4 regions of the Marinobacterium sp. xm-g-59 genome follow, and region 4 is predicted to be linked to each of the others. Evidence: predicted binding sites of a transcription regulator. Region 4 holds the regulator's gene; each other region holds the start of a gene.
What was found. Region 4 encodes FNR, which switches genes on or off when oxygen is low (the NO sensors DNR and NnrR bind a similar motif). Its sites were predicted from a motif close to TTGATNTANATCAA; they were not measured.

Region 1: a site for FNR is predicted at 3,679-3,692, ahead of XMG59_RS05075 (cytochrome ubiquinol oxidase subunit I). Genes of this name have one in related genera too.
Region 2: a site for FNR is predicted at 3,210-3,223, ahead of XMG59_RS05110 (cytochrome ubiquinol oxidase subunit I). Genes of this name have one in related genera too.
Region 3: a site for FNR is predicted at 2,496-2,509, ahead of XMG59_RS09345 (YdcH family protein). Genes of this name have one in related genera too.

Annotation. Positions count from the first base shown of each region.
Region 1 is NZ_WBYR01000003.1:146,021-152,002, reverse strand. Features, by position in the region: gene cydD (thiol reductant ABC exporter subunit CydD) at 1-689, opposite strand, end outside; gene cydX (cytochrome bd-I oxidase subunit CydX) at 763-867, opposite strand; gene cydB (cytochrome d ubiquinol oxidase subunit II) at 880-2,016, opposite strand; gene XMG59_RS05075 (cytochrome ubiquinol oxidase subunit I) at 2,019-3,587, opposite strand; gene modC (molybdenum ABC transporter ATP-binding protein) at 3,733-4,815, opposite strand; gene modB (molybdate ABC transporter permease subunit) at 4,812-5,504, opposite strand; gene modA (molybdate ABC transporter substrate-binding protein) at 5,497-5,982, opposite strand, start outside.
Region 2 is NZ_WBYR01000003.1:154,306-160,287, reverse strand. Features, by position in the region: gene XMG59_RS05125 (NAD(P)/FAD-dependent oxidoreductase) at 1-129, opposite strand, end outside; gene XMG59_RS05120 (cytochrome C) at 126-428, opposite strand; gene XMG59_RS05115 (hypothetical protein) at 439-1,662, opposite strand; gene XMG59_RS05110 (cytochrome ubiquinol oxidase subunit I) at 1,674-3,068, opposite strand; gene XMG59_RS05105 (hypothetical protein) at 3,327-4,538, shown strand; gene XMG59_RS05100 (GTP-binding protein) at 4,617-5,669, opposite strand; gene XMG59_RS05095 (amino acid ABC transporter ATP-binding/permease protein) at 5,682-5,982, opposite strand, start outside.
Region 3 is NZ_WBYR01000008.1:61,744-67,725, reverse strand. Features, by position in the region: gene XMG59_RS09360 (DUF3422 family protein) at 1-282, shown strand, start outside; gene XMG59_RS09355 (BolA family transcriptional regulator) at 284-601, shown strand; gene aroA (3-phosphoshikimate 1-carboxyvinyltransferase) at 1,126-2,403, opposite strand; gene XMG59_RS09345 (YdcH family protein) at 2,574-2,810, shown strand; gene XMG59_RS09340 (5'-nucleotidase C-terminal domain-containing protein) at 2,991-4,892, opposite strand; gene XMG59_RS12305 (HupE/UreJ family protein) at 5,054-5,982, shown strand, end outside.
Region 4 is NZ_WBYR01000001.1:302,946-308,927, forward strand. Features, by position in the region: gene XMG59_RS01450 (sulfite exporter TauE/SafE family protein) at 1-625, shown strand, start outside; gene hemN (oxygen-independent coproporphyrinogen III oxidase) at 701-2,086, shown strand; gene XMG59_RS12255 (hypothetical protein) at 2,208-2,336, shown strand; gene fnr (fumarate/nitrate reduction transcriptional regulator Fnr) at 2,368-2,967, shown strand; gene XMG59_RS01465 (adenine phosphoribosyltransferase) at 2,981-3,523, shown strand; gene XMG59_RS01470 (alpha/beta hydrolase) at 3,600-4,478, shown strand; gene XMG59_RS01475 (thioredoxin fold domain-containing protein) at 4,504-4,908, shown strand; gene XMG59_RS01480 (recombination-associated protein RdgC) at 5,008-5,925, shown strand; gene queE (7-carboxy-7-deazaguanine synthase) at 5,925-5,982, shown strand, end outside.

The DNA.
Region 1 (5,982 bases), on a different contig from region 4:
TGGTGCAACGCCTCGGTCTCTTTACCGACGGCTCTCTCTTGCTGAAGCAGATCAACGTTGCGAAGGCGATCTTCAAGTAGATGGCCCAACCGATTGAGCTGCTCTAAGTTGTTGCGTGACGCTTCCCCCGCTTTATTACCGACAATGATCATAAAGATCGGAATCAAAGGCGTGGTCAGCAACAAAATCAGCGGCACTAACCAGTTCACAAAGCTAGCGGCAATTAGAATCAAAACGGGAGTCCATACAGCCATCTGCTTTTGAATCTTAAACTCTGCGTAATACTCTTTGAGCTTGTCGACTTCACTGGTCAGCAGGTTGGCCAGTTGTGCCGGCTTGAAAGCAGGGAAGAGCGAAATCCCAGTTTTAAAACTGAGGCTAAGAATCTGCTCTCGCAAGCGATCGCGGATGGTGACTGAGTTGCGCAGATTGATAGTCGATTGCCAGAGTGATGCAGCCGCTTTAACGGCAAGAATGAGGAAGGCCGCAGCGACCAAAAGAAGCGGGCTGTGATCTAAGCTGCCCTGAGTTAATACCTGATCGATCAACAGAGCGACCCAGTAGGCGAATCCAATAGTACAAAGCGTTTGAATCACGCCCAATAGCAGCGACAGGCGCATGGAACCCTTCAGATCAAACTGGTGCTGATCGAGGATTGCGGTCGGGTTGGATTTTCGTTGTCTGGCCAACTTAACACTCACTAAGGTTTACAAAAAAAGGGGCTCGAAAGCCCCTTGATTACGTACAGCTAGAGCGTACAGATTAATCGTCTGCGCGCTGCTCCTCTTCAGCATCCAACCACATCGCGTTGATGATGCCGAAGCTGCAGGCTAGGAGTACGCCAAGGATCCAAGCAAAATACCACATCTTCTTAATCTCCTAGTAGTTTGAAACGCTGTTTTGTTCGATGAACTCAGGTTCAATTCGACGCCACATTTTGTAGTAGCCCCAGAAGGTGTAACCCAAAATGATCGGTACAAAGAACAGAGCCACCCAGAACATGATCTCAAGTGTCAGTTCACTCGACGTCGCATCCCACAGCGTTAGAGCGCTGGCTAGATCAGTCGATGAAGGCATCACGAATGGGAATAGGGTGAAACCGGTCATAAGAATGATCGCTGCGATCGCCAGTGAGCTCAACGTAAAGGCAAAACCACTTTTACCCGCTTTAGCCATTAAGCTTGTTAGCAGAGGGAGTGCCACAGATGCCGCTACCAATGTCCAAAGGATTGGGTAATCGGTGTAGTTACCGAACCAGTTGTCAGTGGTCGTTACGGTTTTGCTCAACGGGTTAGAAGGAGCATCACCCACGACAGTAGAGCTGATTTCGTAACCAGGAATACCGTAGTACAACCATGCACCCGCAACCGCTAAGAGTACCGTTAGAACCGGACCTAGCAGAGTTGCCATAGTTTGAGCGCGGCCTTGAACCTCACCGCCGGCACGCATCTGCAACCAAGTTGCACCCTGCAGAGCAAGCATTACCACGCTGGCTAGGCCACAGACAATGGCGAATGGGTTCAACAGAGCCCAGAAAGAACCGGTGTAGATTGGGCGGGTAAACTCGTCAAAGTAGAAGGGCACGCCTAAGAATAGGTTGCCGAATGCCACACCAAAGACCAGTGATGGAACAAACGAGCCCACTGCCAGTGCATAGTCCCAGTTGCGACGCCAAGCGACAGAGTCCTTCTTAGAGCGGTACTCAAATCCGACAGGACGGAAGAATAGTGCGAACAGTACCAGTAGCATGGCCCAGTAGAAGCCAGAGAATGCTGTTGCGTAAACCAGTGGCCAAGCGGCAAAGATGGCACCACCGGCAGTGATTAACCACACCTGGTTACCGTCCCAGTGAGGCCCGATGGTATTGATGATGACGCGGCGCTCAGTGTCCGTTTTACCCAATACAGGGATCATCATAGCAGTACCCAAATCCATGCCGTCTGCAATGGCAAAACCAATCAGCAGTACACCAACCAGCAGCCACCAAACAAGTCGAAGCGTTTCGTAATCAAACATCATTAAGCTCCTTGAGTCGCTGTGTTCTGTTCAAAGTGGTAACGGCCAGTCTGCAAGGCGCTTGGGCCTTTGCGGATGTATTTCACCATCAGGTAGATCTCGATGACCAAGAACAGAGTGTAGAGTCCAATAAAGCCCGCCAAGCTCATCCACAGATCCGTCTCAGTTAGGTGAGAGGTTGCGACATAGGTCGGAAGAATTTCACCGATCGCCCAAGGTTGACGGCCAAATTCAGCAACGAACCAACCCATCTCACTGGCAATCCAAGGAAGCGGTAGAGAGAGCAGTGCGAACCACTGCAACCAACGTGTCTGGTAAGCCTTACGCTTAGCGGTGTAGTAGAAGGCTAGGACAAATAGAAGCAGCATCGTAAAGCCTGCACCGACCATGACACGGAAGGTCCAGAACATCGGAGCCACCTGTGGAATGGTGTCCCGAGCCGCCAGTTTGATCTGCTCTTCGGTCGCGTCAACAACCGCCTGCGTGTAACGCTTCAACAGCAGACCGTAGCCCAGATCAACGCTGACTTTAGAGAACGCAGCACGATTTTCAGGAGTGTCTTCACCGTTACGCAGTTTCTCTAGAAGGCCATAAGCGACAATGCCGTTGCGAATGCGATCTTCAGCATGAGCCACTAGATCTTTAATACCGGTAACCTCCTCATCCAAGGAGCGGGTTGCAATTAGACCCAAGGCGCCCGGAATTTTCAGAGCGTAGTCAGTTGTCATGGTCTCTTCATTGGGAAGGCCGACAACGGTAAAGGCTGCAGGTGCTGGGTGTGTATCCCACTCCGCCTCGATCGCTGCCAATTTAACCTTCTGCACTTCGCCCACTTCGTAGCCAGATTCGTCACCTAACACGATGACAGAGATCGCAGAGGCTAAACCGAAGGCTGAAGCGATCGCGAATGAACGACGTGCAAATGGAATGTCACGGTTACGCAGCATGAAGTAGCTGCTGACGGCTAGAACGAAGATAGCGCCCGTTACATAACCTGCAGAGACAGTGTGAACAAACTTAACCTGCGCCACTGGGTTTAGCAGGACTTCCGCGAAGCTGTCCATCTCCATGCGCATGGTTTCAAAGTTGAAGTAGGCCCCAACAGGGTTCTGCATCCAACCGTTGGCGATCAAAATCCACAACGCAGAGAAGTTAGAGCCCAGTGCGACCAACCAGGTCACAGCAAGGTGCTGTACCTTGCTCAGGCGATCCCAACCGAAGAAGAACAGGCCGATCATAGTGGATTCAAGGAAGAAGGCTACCAGACCTTCAATCGCCAGCGGTGCACCAAAGACGTCGCCCACGTAGTGCGAGTAGTAGGCCCAGTTGGTTCCAAATTGGAACTCCATGGTCAAACCGGTGGTCACACCTAGCGCGAAGTTAATACCGAACAACTTACCCCAGAATTTGGTCATATCGCGGTAGATCTGCTTGCCGGTCATGACATAGACAGATTCCATGATGGCCAGCAGGAAGGATAGACCGAGGGTCAGTGGTACAAATAGAAAGTGATACATCGCGGTAATAGCAAACTGCCAACGCGATAGTTCCACAACCGATTCTGAAATCATCGGGGATGCCTCCAGTAGACAAATTAAGCACAAAAATTATGTGCACTGCACAAAGTTTCAGAATTGTAATCGGTTATATAGTCAAAAGTAATTGATATATATCTAAAGTCTTAACGATAAATGCTCACGACTAGTTGAGAAAATCTCAACCTTGGCAGCGGTTAGAGGGGCAGATGTTGACCGATTTTATGATCAGAACGCAGGGATCGCCGATCTTGAGGTTTAGATTGTTAAGGGAGCGTTTGGTGATGTGTGTTGAGACGATATCTGTTGCAATGCACACGTTAATAAGTACATCACTCGATGAAGTCGTTTCAATGGATTCAACCCTTCCGGAAACCTGATTCAAGGCAGAGATGCCTGCCACTTTTGCGGTCGATAGGATTAGATCGTTCGCGACCAGTTCAAGGCAGACCGCTGAACCTATGGGTGCATCAAGGGTCGGCACATAGAGTGTTTCGCTGGCCACTTGAAGCTCGGACAGTCCATCGGGGTGTTGTGCCACTAACTGGGTTGTCAGTGTCGACTTGATCGCACGATTGGCGGTTCGCGCGACCTTGCTGTTGGCCATCACCTCTCGCGCAGGCCCTTGAGTCACAATGCGGCCCTGCTCCAGTGCGATGACATGGTCAGCCAGCTCTAATACCTCTTCGGGTGAGTGGGTTACGTAGAGCATAGGAATACCCAATTCCCGGTTTAATTTTTTGAAGTAGGGGAGTAGCTCCGCTTTTCGGGCGCCATCGAGTGCTGCAAGGGGTTCATCGGCCAGAATAAGATCTGGTGCGCTTAATAACGCACGACCAATCGCAACACGCTGTTTTTCACCACCAGAGAGTGAATTTGGCGTTCGCCTAAGTAGGGGTTTTATACCTAAAAGTTCGACGATCTGGTAAAAATCGACGCTTTTGTCGACCTTATTGAAGCGTTTCGCGTAATTTAGATTCTGCTCTACTGTCAGATGTGGAAAGAGTCGGCTCTCTTGAAAAATGTAGCCAATGTTGCGTTGATAGGGCTTTAAGCTCGTGTTTGAAGCGCTATCAAATAACACCCGATCGGACAGAGTGACGCGGCCTTGGCTGTTGCTTTGCAAGCCGGCTATCGCATTGATTGTGGTGGTTTTCCCTGAACCTGACTCGCCAAATAGAACCGTGATGCCACTGGGGGCTTCAAAGGCTATATCAAGCGAGAAGTTTGGCATCGACTGCTGCAAAGTGACTGACAGTGTCATGACTGCAACCTCCGGCTCATACGACGTGACAGCCATTCAGAGGCAAGAAGTGCACTCATCGCAATGATAATAGAGATGATCACCAGTTTGGTCGCAGAGCTTTCACCACCGGGTACCTGAAGAAACGCATAGATAGCCGAAGGGAGTGTCTGAGTCTGACCTGGAATATTCGATACAAAGGTGATGGTGGCTCCAAACTCACCCATCGCTTTGGCAAAGCCCAGAACGGAGCCGGCGATCACACCAGGAAGCATTAAAGGTAGGGTGATGGTGATAAACACCCAGCGCCTTGAGGCACCCAGGGTTGCGGCCGCTTCCTCTAATTTAGGATCAATGGCTTCAATGGAGAGACGAATAGCGCGAACCAGTAATGGAAAAGCCATGATGGCTGCTGCTAATGCGGCACCGCTCCAGCGGAAAGCAAACTCAATTCCCCACTCAGCAAGGAATGATCCGACAGGCGTGCGTTTTCCGAAGGTCATTAACAGCAGATAACCCGTTACAACGGGCGGTAAGATCAAGGGTAGATGGACAATTCCGTTGAGAAGCTGTTTCCCTGCAAACTCCTTTTTCGCCAGAAGATAGGCAACGCCAATGGCCACAGGCAGGCTAAGCAGTGTTGCCCAAAAAGCTACCTTAATTGATAGGAGAACTGCCGCCCACTCGTTGGGGCCTAGCCAATCAGTCACGTTGTTGCGAATCCATTAAAAAGCCGTTGCGCTCTAGTATCGCCCTAGACTGCTCTGAGCGCAAAAACTCTAAAAATGCCGCGGTTGATTTATCACTCTCTGTAACAGCCGCAACCGGATATAGAATTCTGTCATGGGACTCTGTAGGGAAGGTGGCAGCTATTGAGACCTTGGGTTCAGCCACCGCATCCGAGTGATAGACGATCCCTAAAGGTGCTTCACCTGAAGCAACTAATGCAAGTGCAGACCGCACATTGTCTGATTGAGCGACTTGCTGCTTAAGGGGGTCCCAAAGATCAAAATAAGTAAGTGCTTGCTTACCGTAAATGCCAGCAGGTACAGATTCCACAAGACCCATGGCCAGGTATTCATTGTCCAGCCAATCGAGCAGTTCTTGCGACCTGGTGAGGGTGAGTTTTGCGTCTGGAGTATGACTTATCAGTACCAACTGATTACTGGCAAGGTTGAAGCGAGTCGG
Region 2 (5,982 bases), on a different contig from region 4:
GAAGGTTGCACCGCCGACACCGCCACCAATAACGACAACTTTACCGGTTGCAGCGTGCGCATTTAGTGGCAGCAGACCTGCTGCACCAGCAGTCAAAGCCATGCCAAGGAAGTCTCTACGTGAAATCATTGTTCACCTCCAACTTCAAGTGATTCAAAGTATTTACCCATTGCTGCGATCTCATCGTCACTGTATGCAAGAGCAAGACCTCTCATCAGAGTAGAGTCGCGTTCACCTGTCCGGAAATCCAACATGGTTTTAACAAAGGTCTCGGCACTCATTCCTGCTAACGGCATGAACGCTGAATTTTCAACCTGTCCATTGGTGCCGTGGCACACAGCGCAGGGGTTCGCCATAATTTCCGCTCGCTCATCGGCAAAAGCTGAAGTGGATAGGAGTAGGGCGCTTAAAATCATTACTTTTTTCATCGTCATCTCCTTACTGTGCCCATACCCAGAATCCGACGGCAAAGTAGTGCACGATCCAGATTAAGATGATGTAAATGGTCCAGTTACCCAGGCGAGAGATAGCCACAGATGGTGTGTAGGTGCCTTCTGTTTGTCCCGCCTGCCATGCAACCGTGATTAGGTAGGTGCAGGCCATGCCACCGACAACTGCGAAAGTCGCGAAGAACAGAATGGTGCTGTACCAATCCATGTTAATTGGGTAGTCCATTGGGTTGTAGCCAGACTCAACGACTAGGGCAACCCAGCGAATGATTTCACGATCAACCGCGACCAGTGCGATCACTACAAAGGCGACCGCTACTAACCAGTAGGCGGTGTAGCCGTTGTTAATTTTGCTGCCAAACAGAGTCGGCACCATCGCTAAAGCGATCAATGCTAGGGCTGTGATGTAGAGCATCGGGTTGGTTAAAAACTCAATTTGGTTCTCTGGCAGGCTAACCATCCAGATTGCACCAATAAGAATCGATACCACAGAGCCTTGAGCAAGCAGTTTACGCGCCAGATTATGAACAAACTCAAGGTAACCCGAGTCGCTACCAGGACGAACGCTGATGTAGTGGCGGTAGCCGTAAAGCCATGCGCCGGTTACCGGTGCTGCTAGAGCAATCATAAAGATGAAACGCGCCCAGTTGATTGAGTGAAGCTGAGTACCGCTGGCATCGATCTGCCCCTGCGGTGCATACCACTCCATCCACTGATCAGGGGAGAGCATCTGGTTGGTTAGGGTGTGCATAATCAGACCCACAACAATGAACAGTGCGAGCGATAGAATCATGCTGCCAGGACATTTCGTCTTATTCTGCGTCAGATCTTCATTTTTAAAGTAGAAGAGGTAGATCAACAGATAAGCGACTGACAGTATGATAATGAATCCAATAACCCACCAAGCGGACAGCACATTAGAGGTGTACCAGAAAGGATCATAGATCACCTGCACAAACAGTAGTGGCGCAACGCCGATAACCACAGCAACCGACACCGCAATTTTTGCGGTCGATAGCATGGCATTAGCAAGCTGACGCCAGTAACTGTCTTGGCTTAATGCACCACGAATAGTCAGCGCTGCACCGCCCAACATAACGTGAACCGCAAACATATGAAGTGCAAAGGTGACGACACCTAACACTAAAAATAGAATCGGATGTGAGGGAACCCCGGCCACATCACGAAGTGCGTATAAAGAGTCTACATTCATCGTGATACTCCTTAGTGAGACTGAGACACAGTGATCGGATTACCCTGATCAGCCGCGACAGCAATAGATTGATCTTTCAACTGACGAATAAAGCTAGCCAAGGCCACTGCTTCATCTTGTTGAAGTGGAATTTGTGGCATGTAGAGCGTTGTACCACTCGACAGTGCAGCTCTTAGGTAGGCCGCAATATCCGACTCGCTTGAGTCGTCACCAAAGTAATTTGCCAGTGGGCGAATCCCTGTATCGGTCAGTGAGTGACAGTTTGAACAGGTGTTCAACGCCAGAGCTTGACCAACCGCCTCTTTATTAGAATCAGTCACCGTGCGAAGCTCTTCGGGAAGGAAGATTAGAGCGTTAGTGAAGCCATGCTCTTCAATGGTCGGGATCTCACTGTGAATACCAAGCCCCGGAACATCACGACCAATAACCTGGTTAGAGTAGACGTATCCACCTGCAACATAAGGCTTACGAATCGACTCACGCGCAACCTCTTCTGGCCAAAGTCCGAACACCAAAATGACGACCGTCATGACGCCCGCAATGGCTGGTTTTAGCAGCTTTGGTGCGGCCAGAGTGGCTGCGAAGTAGGCCATGATGCCGCCCATTACAGAGATTAGAGCGGGTGTGAAGTACTCCGGTAGACGATTCTCCATCACCAATTCAGCGGTCGCTGGAATCGTTGATAGGTACCATTTGAATAGACCAAGACCGGCTGCAGTCGCAACCAAACCTAGAATCGCCAGACGACGAACCATCTCTTTGCGGAAATCGATATCTTTAATTGAAGAGGCAACAATGCCTCCGACTACCGCTGTCATGGTGAACATAAACGCCGTTCGCATAGCCAATTGCGCAAAGGTGTTGGCGCCATAGAAACCGTTCAAGTAACCGCCTTCGGTGTACCAGTTTTCATTACCAGGCATCAGCATGAACGACAGAATACCGATAATGATTAGCATGGTGGTGTAAGAGGCTAGGCCAAAGATGATACTGATGCGCAGGTGTGTTTTCTGATCCACCTTATTCACCAAGTAGACGATCATGTAGACACCGATGACCTCGATGACAAAGAAGACCCACTCGGTTGCCCACTTCCAGACAAAGCTATGAATCAGTGCAGAGATACCACGCGGACTGCCGACCGTAGTTGAGAACCAGATGCCTGGTCCGGTAATCGAACCTAAGACATAAGAGAAGACCAAAAGAAACAGGCCGTAACGACGAATGTAGTCGAGAAGCTCTGGGCGGTTCTTACGGTAAGCGACCACCGCAAGGTAAGAGAAGACCAGTGCTGCACCCACAGATGTGTGTGAAAACAGAACGTGTATGGTCGCAATGATACCGATGATCCAACCTGAACCGAGTGTCGGCTCAAACCAGACTGGATAGAGTCCTAGCATCTCCATTGAATAATTCCCCTTGAAGACGATACGTTTTGGGGAGTACCTCCCCGCTCAATGGTCGAGTCATCTCGACCAGCTTGGCGAGCAGTATCTATTCATGCAGTGATCGTCGCATTGAGAATCCGCAACCGGATTTATAGGCTTTTGCGATAAATCAAAAGGGGATAATTAATATTCATATTAGACGTTTCTAATATATTTGAATTCTATTATATTAGAAAAATCTAATACATTATGGTTTAACTAATTAGGAGATCTCCCATGTTTAGAAGAGACTCAACTCAGCCTTGGCATCCTAGCTTTTTCTTAGCTGCACTTGGCGCTGGCGGTATGTCAGTGGCATTTTTTATGTACCTAATGTGGATGGTTCCGCATAAGGGTTACCCTATGCCAACTTGGGACCACTGGACGAGTGCCTGGAGTGCTGACATTGCCAGTGGTATTCCAATGCCATTGATTATCGGTTTTGCTATTGCCGGTGTCGTTATTTTTGGCTTGTTGCACATTGCGCTGTTGGTTTGGAATATTCGCGAATACAACGCAGTTAAAGGCACTGACGCCCACGAGAGGATTTTGAACTCACCAGCTGAAGTTCAAATGATGGCCTTGCCTCTGACCTTCTCCATGACAGTGAACGTGATGTTTGTATCGGGTGCGCTATTTGTTCCGGGTCTATGGACGATTATTGAGTGGATGTTCCCCGGCGCGCTGATCGCCTTTTTGATCATCGGTTACTACGCGCTAAAAATGTACGGACGTTACTTGGGTCGCATGTTGACGCAGGGGGGTTACCGCAGTGAAGAGCACAACCACCTTTCACCTTTGATGGCGGCCTTTACCTTTTCGATGCTATCGGTCGGCTTTGCGGCGCCTGCAGCGATGTCACACATTCCCGCTGTTATTACAATTGCCGCGGTGTTCTCTTACCTGTTCTTAATCGCCGCAGTGTTGGTTGTTCTGGTCGTTTTGGTGTCGGGCGTCAATGCGATGATGCAGCATGGTCTACAAGAGCAAGCGACGCCAAGTCTTTGGATGTTGGTACCGATTGTGACACTGCTCGGTATTGAGTGGTTACGTATGGAACATGGCATTGCTCACCTAACCGGTGGTGCATTGGATGCTGGCGATAACTTCCAAATGATGACGTTGATGGTTGCCCTGCAAGCCGTGATCTTGATGGTTGGGTACCGTGTCATGAAGTTGAATGGTTACCTAGACAAGTATCTGCACGGAGGTGAGCACAGCCCAGTTGCCTTTGGTCTGGTCTGCCCAGGTGTTGCCTTCTTTGTGCTGAACCTTTTCTGGTGGCACGTTGCGATTGTCGGCAACGGCATTGTCGCTAAGTTTGGCTTAGTCTACTGGTTGGGTATCGGGGTTATGTTCTTGATTCAGGCCGCGACGATTTATGCGATTGTCCGCCTTACAAACAACATGCTTCGCCACCCAGAGTTAGTGGTAGAACCTGCAGTATAAACAGTAGGAGCGATCTCGAAGAGGTCGCGATTAACTGAAAAACCCCATGAAATGTCGTTATTTCATGGGGTTTTTACTTTACGGCTCCGCAATATCAATCAGCTCCTTAAACGTGTTCTCGATAAACTCTTTGCTGACGTTTTGCGTGATAAACACTAATCGTGTTCGCTGATCATCGTTTGGCCAGGCTGGTAGAGGAACGGGTGGGTGAAACAGTTGCTGTACCCCATGAATGACTAGGGGTTCTGCAACGCCTTCAATATTTAGTAGGCCTTTGATACGTAGGATGTTGCTGCCGACTAGACTCATTAATAACTGCATCCAATCTTGAAGCGCTTCTTTGCTAATCGGCTTTTCAACGGTCAGGCAGAAGGATTCGATGTTGTCACCATGACGTTTGGCATGATCATGATCGCAGCCATGCTGATGGCAATCATGGTCATGGTGGTGATCATGTTGTTCAGAATAAGCCTCCTCTTTTAACCAGGCCTCTACATCGGTTAGTTTGCCCTCAGTAGTGAACAATCCTAGGTTGAGCAGCTGATTAGGGTCTGCTTTACCGCTGGCCACCTCAAGCTTACGCGCACTGGGATTGATTTGGGTAAGTCGGCTGATTAACGCCTCTTTTGCCACTTTATCGGTCATATCCCCTTTGGTGAGTAGCAGCAGGTCTGCCAAAGCAGCCTGTTTTACGGACTCTTTATGCTGATCTAAGGTGTGTGACCCCGTAGCCAGATCGACCGTCGTGACAACACCATCTAATTGATAGGCTTCAGCAATCCAGCGATCGGTCATCAGAGTGTGAATGATGGGAGCAGGGTCTGCCAACCCAGTTGTCTCAATGATGATGCGCTTGAATTGTCGACCCTCAGGCTCTGAAATTTGTGCGGTTACTTCGTGAAGCGTGTTGACCAGATCACCCCGCACGGTGCAACACATGCACCCGCTGTCCATCTCCATCAAGACATTCTCGTTGCTCTCAGCCACCAACAGATGATCCAAGGCGATTTCACCAAACTCATTAATGATAACCAGAGTATCTGATAGTTCAGGCTGATTAATTAAGTAATTCAGTAGTGTGGTTTTTCCACTGCCTAAAAAGCCTGTGAGGAGTGTAATAGGGGTTTTCATAACAATGTCTCTCTACAGCTGGTGTAAGGCGTCCTGCGAAGCTCGTTGCTCAAGATCATGTGACACCAGAATAACCAGCTTATGTTGCCAAAGATCTCGTAGCGAATTGACGATGGTGGATTGAAGCTCAGCATCCATTCCAGCGAAGGGCTCATCTAACAGCAGGATGTCAGCCTGTTTCAGAAGCAGACGCGCCAAACCAATGCGTTTTAACTCACCGCCAGATGGCTCCCATTCACCAGGACCAATCCAAGTGTCGAGTTGCTTGGGTAGTGATTCGACCCATTCGCCTAGCTCTACTGTTTGCAGTGCA
Region 3 (5,982 bases), on a different contig from region 4:
CTACTGAGCTCCATGGATCGTCGATCCAAGATACAGCTAATGATGCAGCATACGGTAGAGGGTCTGTCGGTTGCTGCGATCAGCTACTACGCAGTTGGCCTAGTGAAGTACCTCATTGATGCGGTACACGGTGCCGGTGTCGAATTCGATAAGAGTCTTGCGACTGGTGTCTCTGTCCCACTGGTGATTGGTGCGGTATGGTTCATTACTCGTAAAATTCAAAACCGATTTAAGAAACTCGCTGAAGTGAAAACCGAATCAACAGCGAAAGGGGATCAGTAAGTTGTCAGTAGAAGATCAGATCCAAACCCGTCTCAATGAAGGTCTTAATCTTGTTCACATGGAGTTAGAGAACGAGAGCCACATGCACGGTGGTAACCGTTTGGATACTCACTTCAAGCTCGTCGCCGTTAGCGATGATTTTGAAGGTAAACGGCTGATACAGCGTCACCAAACCATTTTTGGCCTGCTGTCAGATCTTATGCAAAACCCCATTCATGCACTCTCAATGCATCTATACACCCAAGCAGAGTGGGCCGAAAAGTCTGGTTTAGTTCCAGACAGCCCCAAGTGTATGGGTGGTTCAATGCAGGATAAGTAGTGTTTCGGTGACAGGCCTTCAGCCTGTCATCCGCAGGTTAGCTTTACTACCTTTCTGGAAATCGCTGGGAAAGTGGATGTCAGGCTAAAGCCAGACACCGGTGCTAATAGCTAAATTCACATTAAGACCTATCGCGGCCTTTTCTAGACCGCTCCAACAATGTGCCTGACTCAAATCCCGTGCCAGTCGTCCACGTCCGATCGAGAGTGAGTACGATGGTTTTTCACGGTTAAGAGTTCAATGGGCTGAGGCCCGGATGGCCGAAGTCTGCAACGGAGGCAGGAGCCGACTTATTGCCATGGAAGGCATGTATTCCGTTAATGCAGGAGCAATTAACGGTTTGCAGTGTCCTATTGAACTTCAGTGAAAAATCATTGAACGGAGCGTGCCGCAGGCCGAGTGAGCGTGGTCAGTTTTTGCTTACTTTTTGCTGACCAAAAAGTAAGGCTGGCCGCCTTTAGGCGAGTAGAATGTTTTAAAGTAGAGGTGACAGGCTGAAAGCCAGTCACCACCTAAAGGGCAGGTTACTTCGTAACCTCAGCAAACAGATCAAAATACTCTGGGAAGGTTTTGCTGGTACAGCCCGGGTCATTGATGATGATCTCGCTGTTGCCGAACGAGGCGAGTGAGAAGCACATGGCCATGCGGTGGTCGTCGTAGGTATCGATCGCGGCGCTCTGGATTTCGGCTGGTGGTGTAATCTCGATGAAATCTTCGCCTTCCACCACTTCCGCACCCACTTTACGCAGTTCGGTTGCCATTGCGGCTAGGCGATCGGTCTCTTTGACGCGCCAGTTGTAGACATTACGAATGGCTGTAGGGCCTTTTGCGAACAGGGCGGTTGTGGCAATCGTCATTGCAGCATCGGGAATGGCGTTCAGATCCAGGTCTACACCGTTCAGTTCGCCTTTAGAGACCTCTACCCAAGTTGGGCCATAAGTGACCTTAGCACCCATCTTACCGAGCACTTCAGCGAAGGCTTTGTCGCCTTGTACCGATTCAGAACCGACGCCGTAGACGCGAATCGTTCCGCCAGCAATAGCCGCTGCAGCTAGGAAGTAGGAGGCTGATGAGGCATCACCTTCAACCATCACTTCACCGGGCGACTGGTAAGTCTGTCCGGCTCTAACGACAAAGCTCTGGTAGTTGTTGTTCTCGACCTCAACACCAAACAGCTTCATCGAGTGCAGGGTGATATCGATGTAAGGCTTAGAGACCAGCTCGCCATCGACAACGATCTCTAGATCCTGCTGTGCCATTGGAGCGGCCATCAGTAGCGCAGTCAAGAATTGGCTCGAGATGTTGCCTCGAATCGATACTCGTCCGCCTTTTAGCTGTTGAGCGTTAATCTTTAGTGGCGGGTAGCCTTCATCTTTTAGGTACTCAATATCAGCGCCAATTTGACGCAGAGCATCAACCAAGTCCTCGATAGGACGCTCGTACATGCGAGGTTCACCGGTCAGTGTGAACTCACCTAAACCAAGGCACAGTGCGGCGGTTAGTGGGCGCATTGCAGTACCGGCGTTGCCCAGGAACATCTCAGCACTTTGCTGCTTGAAAGGACCTGCCACACCGGTGACAACGCACGAGCGACGATCATCAGCTAGCTCATAAGAGACACCCAACGTTTTTAGTGCATTCAGCATGTGGGTAACGTCTGCGCTGTCTAGCAGGTTGGTTACCTTGGTTTCACCTTCCGCCAGTGCAGCTAGAAGAAGAATTCGGTTTGATAGGCTTTTTGAGCCTGGCAGTTGAACGTCACCGTTTGCAAAATCGCGAGGTTGGAGTGAAAGAGTTTCCATAATCTTAAAAGTGTAGTTGATCGCCAAAAAAGGATCGAAAAAGGTACAGGTAAACGTCTGTTAAGTCCATTGTTCAGAGAGATTCGTTTTAATTGATTTCAATCAATGGATGATGAAGAGGAGTAGGGCATATTAGAACCATCAACACTGTATGGAATTAGGAGTAAAAAATGATCGGAGAACACCACGATCTAGTTCATGAACTTCCAGAGTACCGCGAACGTATTCATGAGCTTAAAACATCAAACAACCACTTCTCTCGTCTGTTTGATGAGTACCACGAAATTACTAAGCAGGCTGAGCTTGCTGCAGCTGAAGTTGAACCGACCACGACCAGTCGTGAAGAGGAACTTAAAAAGCGTCGTCTTGAACTGAAAGATGAGCTTTTCAAAATGCTTCAGGGTTAACCCTTTTCATTGTCCTTTCGTTGCTTGAACGTTACCCGTCTTTTTAGGCGGGTTTTTTTTGCTTCAATTTTTTGTTGGAGCGATCTTAAAAAGGTCGCGATATTCTGAACTGCTATTTGTCCAGGTTTCTCATAGCAATAAAAAACCCGCACTAGGCGGGTTTTTTAATGGGGTAGGCTGTTATGCCCAATCACCTGGGTAGTCAGCGAAACCTGGGTTGTCAGAGACACCCACCACTTTAGGGTTGTTCACCTTAGGTAGTTTGATCACCATGTTCTCATCGCGTTCTGCTTTTAGGTAGTCAGCAATGATATCCCAGAGTAGTCGACCCTCTGGTGTGCGGTTAACAGTTGCCCAACCAGAGACGCTGTAGTTCTTGTCATCAGCAATCACTTCACCGTTGTCTAGGCGTACTTCAGAGATACGCTGGCCAAGTGGTTTGGTTGGATCGATGGTGTAGTCAAGACCACCCACGCGAACCATGTCGCCACCTGATTGTAGGTATGGATCTGGATCGAATAGGTTGTCGGCAACGCCTTCAAGCATCTCTTTGATCGCTTTACCAGTCATCTCTTGAACGTAAGTTTCAGAGTAGGTTGTTGCACACTGGCTCATGACATCTTCCATTGTGATCCACTCACCCTCTAGAGTAGTGGTACCCCAACGAACGCCGGCTGATAGTGCGATGTCTGCCTTGTACTCCCAACGAAGTGCGTTACAGATAACTTGGTCCCAAGTGCCCATGAAGTTACCGCGACGGTAAAGAGTACGATCCGCTTTAGCCAGTTTCTCTTGAAGAATCTCTTCGAAGGTTTTGCCGACACGGATTGGGTTGTTCTGCCACTTCTTGTTACGCGCTTCGATGATGTTCTCATCGTAACGACCTTGGCGCATCTGGTTGATGTACGCTTCCATCTCACCGTCAGCTTCAAGCCAATCAGAGATAACAGGTAGCTGTTTGTAAGTCATGTTGGTGATCTGGCCATCTTCGATCGAGAAGTCCATACAGCCGACAAACTTACCGTTTGAACCTGCGTTGGTTACCCAACATTCGCCACCGTCAACGTTCTTAACTTTGATCGGTTGTGGAACACCATCGTGAGTGTGACCGCCGAATACAGCATTCAGGCCAGGAACACGTTCAGCCATCTTGATGTCGACGTCCATACCGTTGTGCGATACAAGAACAACCGCGTCTGGCTGCTCCTCTTCACGGATCTTCTGAACAAGCTCAATCATCTCTGGTTCACGAAGACCGAAAGACCAGTCTGGGAAGAACTCTTTAGGGTTAGCGTTTGAGGTACGTGGGAAGGCTTGACCTACAACAGCGATACGCTTGCCGTTGATCTCTTTAATGACGTATGGCTGGAACGCATGACCCGTATCTTCGTCGTACAGGCCACGGCCATCGAAACGCTCAACCATTTCGTAGTACTCATCACCAAACAGTGAGTCTTCTAGTACTTTAACGTTCTGACCGATGAAGTCACCTTTGAATAGAGCAACGTTCGAAAGCACTTCCTCTTCACGGTAAGTGAACTCCCAGTGGCCGACCATGACGTCGATGCCAAGAATGTTTGATGCTTCTACCATGTCGACACCACGTGTCCATAGTGAAGTACCAGAACCCTGCCATAGGTCGCCGCCATCAAGGGTCAGTGTGTTTTGGCGACCGCCCGCTTGATCACGTAGACGATCTAGAAGTGTTTTAACGTGTGCGAAACCGCCCGTACGACCGTACTTCTTAGCTTCTTCTAGGAAGTTAAGGTAGGTGTATGCGTAAGCTTCAGGAGAGTTCTCTGAAAGACCCATCTCCTTAAGGAAATTTTTGCCGACAACGTGTGGCGGACGACCAAATGCATCACCGACACCAAGGTTGACGTTTGGCTCACGGAAGTAGACAGGCTTTAGCTGGCCGTGAACGTCTGTAATGTGAAGGATACGAACATCACCTTCCATTGGAACATCATAAAATCCGCTGGGAGCAGTGTTGCTTGCTAGCGCGCGAGAAGTGTAAATTGCTGGTAGGCTTCCTGCTGCAGCAGCGGCGGCCATAGCCTTCAATAGTTGACGACGGTTCATAGTTATCTTAGTTTCCCACTCTTCTTAAAGGGCCCACAGGCTGAAATCCACCAAAAGCACAGATGCTTATTACTAGAGACACACCAGTGAGACTAATTCCAGGCATTTTCGTTATATGCACATTAGTTACATCCTTATTCTACCCAGTTAGGGCCGATGTTGTGAAGCCTGCATTGATAGAGATCTCTGCAAATACGACTGAAGTGGTAGAAATTGAGATCCGTGCCAGCCTCGAAGCGCTTCTGACCGGTATCAATGGACAGTACCGAAACACTCAAGAGGCGCCCAACTCAGATCAATACGACCATTACCGTGCAATGGAGTCGGCAGAGCTGGAGGCGGAGTTTAAAAAGTTTATGCCGACGCTCTTAGAGGGTGTTGAGTTGAAGCTTGATGGAGCGCCCGCTGAGTTGCAGCTAAAAGAGCTTGTTGTGCCACCCCCAGGCTATACCAAGGTGCCTCGCAATAGTGTGATTATTCTGAAAGGGCGAATCCCCCGGGAGACTCAAAGCCTAACCTGGTACTACCCCATGGCATTTGGTGATCATGCGACTCGAGTCAGACAGGTAGATGAGGCAAATAACGAGTGGCACTGGTCGTCACACCAGTGGGTAAAAGAGGATAAGCCAACTGAACCGTTCATGCTGAATGAGGTGTTTGCCAAACCGAGTTTTGCGCAGGTGGTGAAAACTTACACCCTAGGTGGTTTTCAGCACATTCTTCCCAAAGGGTTGGATCACATCCTGTTCGTGCTGGGTATCTTCCTACTGAGTCGTCGTTTAAAGCCGATTGCCCTACAGATTACGATGTTTACCATTGCCCACTCGATTACCTTGGCAATGGGTACTTTGGAGATTATTTCGATCTCGCCTCGTATCGTAGAGCCTCTGGTTGCGTTATCGATCGCCTACGTTGCTATAGAGAATCTCTTCTCATCCAAAATTAATCGTTTCCGTCTTCCCGTCGTGTTCGGTTTCGGTCTGCTTCATGGTCTCGGCTTTGCCACCATGCTATCGGAGTTTGGGATGCCGACGGATGATTTTGTAGCTGCGTTATTAGCCTTTAATGTTGGCGTTGAGTTGGGCCAGCT
Region 4 (5,982 bases):
GGCATTCATCATTGGCCTTCTTGGCACAACACACTGCCTAGCCATGTGTGGTGGACTTGCCTCGAGTCTCAGTATAGGTGGAACAGGTCGAGCCAACTCCCTATTAGGTCTGTTTAGCTACAATCTTGGACGTATCGCTAGCTACTGTGCAGCGGGTGCCATTCTTGGTCTGTTAGGTGCAACCCTACAACAGACAGAGATAGCCTTTGCGCTACGCTGGATTGCAGGCCTTCTACTGATCAGCATGGGCCTCTACATCGCACAGTGGTGGTTTGGCCTAACGAAACTGGAACAGGCTGGCTCGCTATTGTGGAAACAGATAGCGCCTCTTCTTAAACCCTTTATGCCTGCCGACACCCCGTTTAAAGCCTTAGTACTGGGCATTGGCTGGGGCTGGCTACCTTGCGGTCTGGTCTACAGCACCTTAATCTGGTCATCGGCCGCCGGTAGCGTTGCAGAGAGCACTCTACTCATGCTGGGCTTTGGCTTGGGCACTTTGCCAGCCATGCTCGCCACTGGGCTACTGGCTAAACAACTACGCGAGCTGGTCGCCCACACATTGGTGCGCAAACTCTCGGGGCTACTGTTGATACTGATGGGCATTTGGACACTGCTAAGCGCGTAGCGGTTGACCCGTATCAACACATAACTCCCTATTATTGCTTAATATTCTGACATCTGAAGATTAAGGAATATTACTGTGCTGCAACAGACCAACATCCAGTGGGATACCGACCTGATTCGCCGTTATGATTTAGCAGGTCCTCGCTACACCTCTTACCCAACCGCACTGCAATTTACTGACACCCCAGACAGTGTCAAAACGCTCTCTAAAGCGATCAGTGAGCGCGACAGTCGTAAGCCTTTATCACTCTATATTCACATCCCCTTCTGTGCGCACGTCTGCTACTACTGCGGATGCAACAAGGTGGTCACAAAAGATCGCTCCCGTGCAGAACCCTACCTTCAGACGCTGTTAAAAGAGATTAAACTGCGTAGCACTGAACTGGGCAGTGACGTTCAAGTGGATCAGCTTCACTGGGGCGGCGGCACACCCACCTTCATTGATGATGAGCAGACCGCTCGTTTAATGCAGGCGCTAAAAGAGGCCTTTAAACTGCGTGATGACGATCAAGGTGACTACGCCATTGAGATCGATCCTCGTGAAATGACTAAAGACCGCTTAAAGCTGCTGCGTGAATTGGGTTTCAACCGCATCAGCATAGGGGTTCAGGATGTTAACGAAGCGGTTCAAATCAAGGTAAACCGCGTGCAATCCCTAGAGATGACAACGGACCTGCTTAAAGAGGCGCGTGAACTGGGCTTTCGCTCAATCAACGTTGATCTAATCTATGGCTTGCCGCTGCAAACTGAAGAGAGCTTTGCCGAGACCTTGGACCGAATTCTAGAGCTACGACCCGATCGTCTCTCGGTATTTAACTATGCTCACCTACCCGAGCGCTTTAAACCACAGCGTCGTATCAATGCCGATGAGTTACCCGACGCGCTCACTAAACTTGCGATTCACCATCAAAGTATTGAGAAGCTGACGGCAGCGGGCTACCGCAACATTGGTATGGATCACTTTGCTCTGCCAGACGACACACTGACACAACACCAAGATGATGGAACGCTGCACCGTAACTTCCAGGGCTATACCACTCACTCACAGTGTGACTTGATTGGTTTGGGCGTCTCATCGATTAGTCAGATTGGCGATTACTACCTACAGAACAGCCCTAACATTGAGCGCTACACGCAAGATATTGAATCTCAGGGCTCAGCATTAACCAAAGAGTACTGCCTCAATGAGGATGACAAAATTCGCAGAGCGGTGATTACCCGCCTGATCTGTGACTTCCAACTCGATTTTGCCGATCAATCCAAAGCGCTCAATATCGACTTTAAAGAGTATTTTGCTAACGAATTAAAACTGCTTGAGCCGATGGCACAGGATGGCCTGATTCATTTAAGAGAGGATGGAATGGATGTCACCGCCGCTGGGCGTTTGTTGATTCGTCGAATCTGCATGACCTTTGATGCCTATATCGATCACTCAGAACAGCGATTTTCTAAAATCATCTAATCCGATTTTGCACAGTAAATTTCACTAAAAGTGGACCGTTAAAAAGTCCACTTTTTTATCTAAATTGACTTGGGTCAATAAAGCGCTTTTGGATATACTGTCAGGCAACTAAGGAGCCCTTATGTCTGACACCAAAAACATCAAACTCGCCAGCATCGGCCAGGTAAGCTGTAACACCTGCAGCTTGAGTACACTCTGCTTGCCTGTCTCTCTAAACGACGAAGAGGCTTCGCCTCGACGATATCGTTGATAAGAGCAAACCACTTCACAAGGGCGACTTCCTGTTTAGACAGGGTGAAGAGTTCACGTCACTGTTCGCCATTCGTGCGGGGTCGTTAAAAACTTACTCTGTAAACCCTGAGGGAGAAGAGCAGATCAACGGTTTCTACTTCCCAGGTGAACTGGTTGGCCTAGCCGGATTCGATTCAGGCAGCTACCCAATGTCGGCTAAGATGCTTGAGACGACCACTGTCTGTGAGATCCCTTTCTCACGCTTGGACGATCTGGCAGGTCAAATGCCAGAGCTGCGTCGTTCTGTGATGCGCTCTATGAGCCACGAGATCAGCGATGACCAACAGATGATGATGCTGCTCTCTAAAAAGACGGCTGAACAACGTATCGCAACCTTTATTTTCAAGCTGTCGCAACGTTATGCCCTGCGTGGCTACTCTGCACAATCCTTCCGACTTTCGATGTCACGTAACGAAATAGGCAACTACCTTGGCCTAGCGGTCGAGACGGTCAGTCGAATCTTTACACGCTTCTCTTCACAAGAGCTGATTCGTGTTGAAGGTAAAGAGCTGGAAATTCTTGATCAAGCAGCGCTGCTGGATGCGGCTGGTGAAGCACCCAGCCCAGAGTGCAATCAACACCACGGTTAAATAAGGATCTTTAATGTCTTACGACGAGCACTATGTAAAATCGGTTGTCCGCTCTATTCCAGATTGGCCAGAGCCTGGCATTCTGTTCCGTGATATTACGCCGATTTTTCAAGATCCACGTGCCTCTCGCATGGTCGCAAACGCCTTTATTGATCGTTACATGCAGATGGATATTACCCACATAGCCTGTATCGATGCTCGAGGTTTTCTATTTGGTGCGATTATTGCGCACCAGCTGAACAAGCCTCTGATTTTGGTTCGTAAAAAAGGCAAGTTGCCCGGTGAAACGATTCACCAAGACTATACGCTAGAGTACGGCACAGCCTCCGTGGAGATTCAGAAGGATGCCGTTACCGCTGGCGACAAAGTGGTATTGATCGATGACCTTATTGCCACTGGGGGCACAGCACTGGCGGCCTGCACACTGATCAACGGTCTAGGGGCTAGCGTTGTTGAGGTAGCAGCGCTGATTGACCTGCCAGACCTTAACGGATCACAAAAAATCCAAGACACCGGCGTCCCCGTATACTGCTTACTGGCCTACGACGGTCTCTAATAGAAACCGAGGTTTAGCCACCTCGGTTTTTTTATACCTAGAAACGATAAAAATTTTAAGTTTAATGGAGTTTTAAATGCTTCGACTATCGACCACCCTACTCGCTGCATCACTTATGGCAGCAACTGCACAGGCTGAACAGGTTCAGATTCCTTTTGAGGGTTTAACACTCAACGGCAATCTTGAACTGGCTGCTGATAAATCCTTAGCAGACGGTGTCCTAATGCTGACGCACGGCACCCTGGCTCACAACGAGATGGAGATCATCAGCTACGTGCAGGAACAGATGGTCGATTACGGCATCTCTACTCTAGCCATCAACCTGAGTTACGGCCTAGATAACCGCGAATCAGCGATGTACGACTGTACCCTTCCGGCTCAACACACCATGCAGCAAGCACTGGCTGAAATGGATGCATGGCAAACCTGGCTAGATGGACAAGGCGCAGGCGATCGTTGGGTAATGGGTCACTCGCGTGGCGGCAACCAGACGGCTCAGTTTGCTGCAGCTAACCAAGATAAGATCAAAGGCCAAGTTCTATTAGCACCTGCAACTTGGGACTACACTAAGACCATAGAGGGTTATGGCAAACGCTATGAAACGCCTATCGAGCCGATTCTAGAAAAAGCTAAGGGAATGGATCCTAAGGCGATGATCGATGGCATCAGCATCATCTACTGTGAGAACAGCGGTGCGTCAGCTGAAGCGGTCCTAAGCTACTACGGTAACTACCCTGAGTACGACACACCCACCGTGTTAAAAGAGACTAACATCCCTACTCTGGTCATCGCAGGCAGCTTGGATACCGTGGTTGCAGATCTTCCTGAAAAGATGGAAAGTATCGACAAAGAGAACATTGAACTAGTAGTCGTTGAGGATGCAGATCACTTCTTCTTAGATCTGTTTGCCGACGAGGCGGTGGAATATGCGGTCGATTTTATCGAAAACCTGTAGTGCACTTCTTCTCAGCTTGGGCCTTATGATAAGCGCCCAAGCCGAGGTAACACTTAAGACAGCCACAGATCTTCAGTCGCTTGGTAAAGCGAACCCAAATGAAGTGATTGTTCTGTTGGTCTCTCAGGATGGTTGTGCCTTCTGTGTTACCGTCAAAGAGGACTTCCTAAAACCTCTTTTACAAACGAACGATGCACCCCCTATTCAGGTACTGGATCTGAGCAACCCTACTCCCGTCATCAACTTTGATGGCTCAACGGGCTCGGCAGAACAGGTCGCTAAGAGCTTGGGTGGACGCTTCACCCCGACCATTCTATTTGTCGATGCAAAGGGCGAGACTCGCGCTAAAAAGATCGTCGGTGTGAACACGCCAGAGTTCTACGGTTACTACATCGATGAAGCGATTAAATCGGCTCGTAACAGCTTTTAACCACAGAAACTAACCGCAAGCAGAGGGCTCTCTGCTTGCATCCCTTCTATCAGAGCAACATAATAGCGCCCCTTCACCTAATCCGCATTTAGAGGTTTTATGCTCTGGTTTCGTAACGCCATTTGGTACCGTTTTTCTCCCAGTGATTCATTTAATGAAGCCGCACTGATGGAGGCGCTAGAAGCCAGACCCTTCGTACCCTGTAAAGGCGCTGAACCACGTTCAGTGGGTTGGGGTGAAGTGGCGCCTGGTGTCATAGATCTACCGGTACTGACCAGTCACGGTTTTCACCTAATCTCACTGCGTGAAGAGGAGAAGATCCTCCCTTCGAGTGTGATTAAAGATCAGCTCAACGAGAAGGTAGAGCAGATAGAGGCGACTGAAGATCGTAAGGTCTACCGTAAAGAGAAGGTGCAGCTTAAAGACGAGATTACCCTGACGTTATTGCCACGTGCATTTACACGCCGTAAAACCACACGTGCTCTTATCGCGCCTCACCATAAACTACTGATTGTGGAGGGCAGCAGCTTTAAGCGCGCAGAAGAGCTGCTAAGCACACTGCGTGAAGATCTAGGGTCACTATCGGTAAAACTGACCTCGACCGCGCTTCCGGCCAACAAAGTGTTCAGCGACTGGCTACTAGAGAACCGTGATCTACCCCGTGCACTTGAGCTGGGCGCTGTCACCGAGTTTACCGATCCTTTAGAGACCAGCAGCCAGATCAAGATTAAAGGCCAAAACCTGACTGACAAAGAGATCCAAGCGCACCTTAGCGGCGGCATGTTAGCAGAGCGCCTAGAACTGGTGTGGCGCGATCAGCTGCAGTTTGTCATGCACTCGGATCTAACCCTGCACTCGATTAAAATGACGGATCAGTACCAAGAGCAACAGAGCGACCGCGAGCAAGAGGACGAAGCACTGGCACTGGATGCTGATCTAGCCCTGTTGGGCATTGAATTTACCCGCCTACTCCCTGAGCTTTTGGAAGCCCTGGGCGGTGAGGCAGAAGAGGCTTAATTTTGGCAAAGACCTACTCCGTAAAAGAGATCTTCTACACCCTACAAGGCGAAGGCT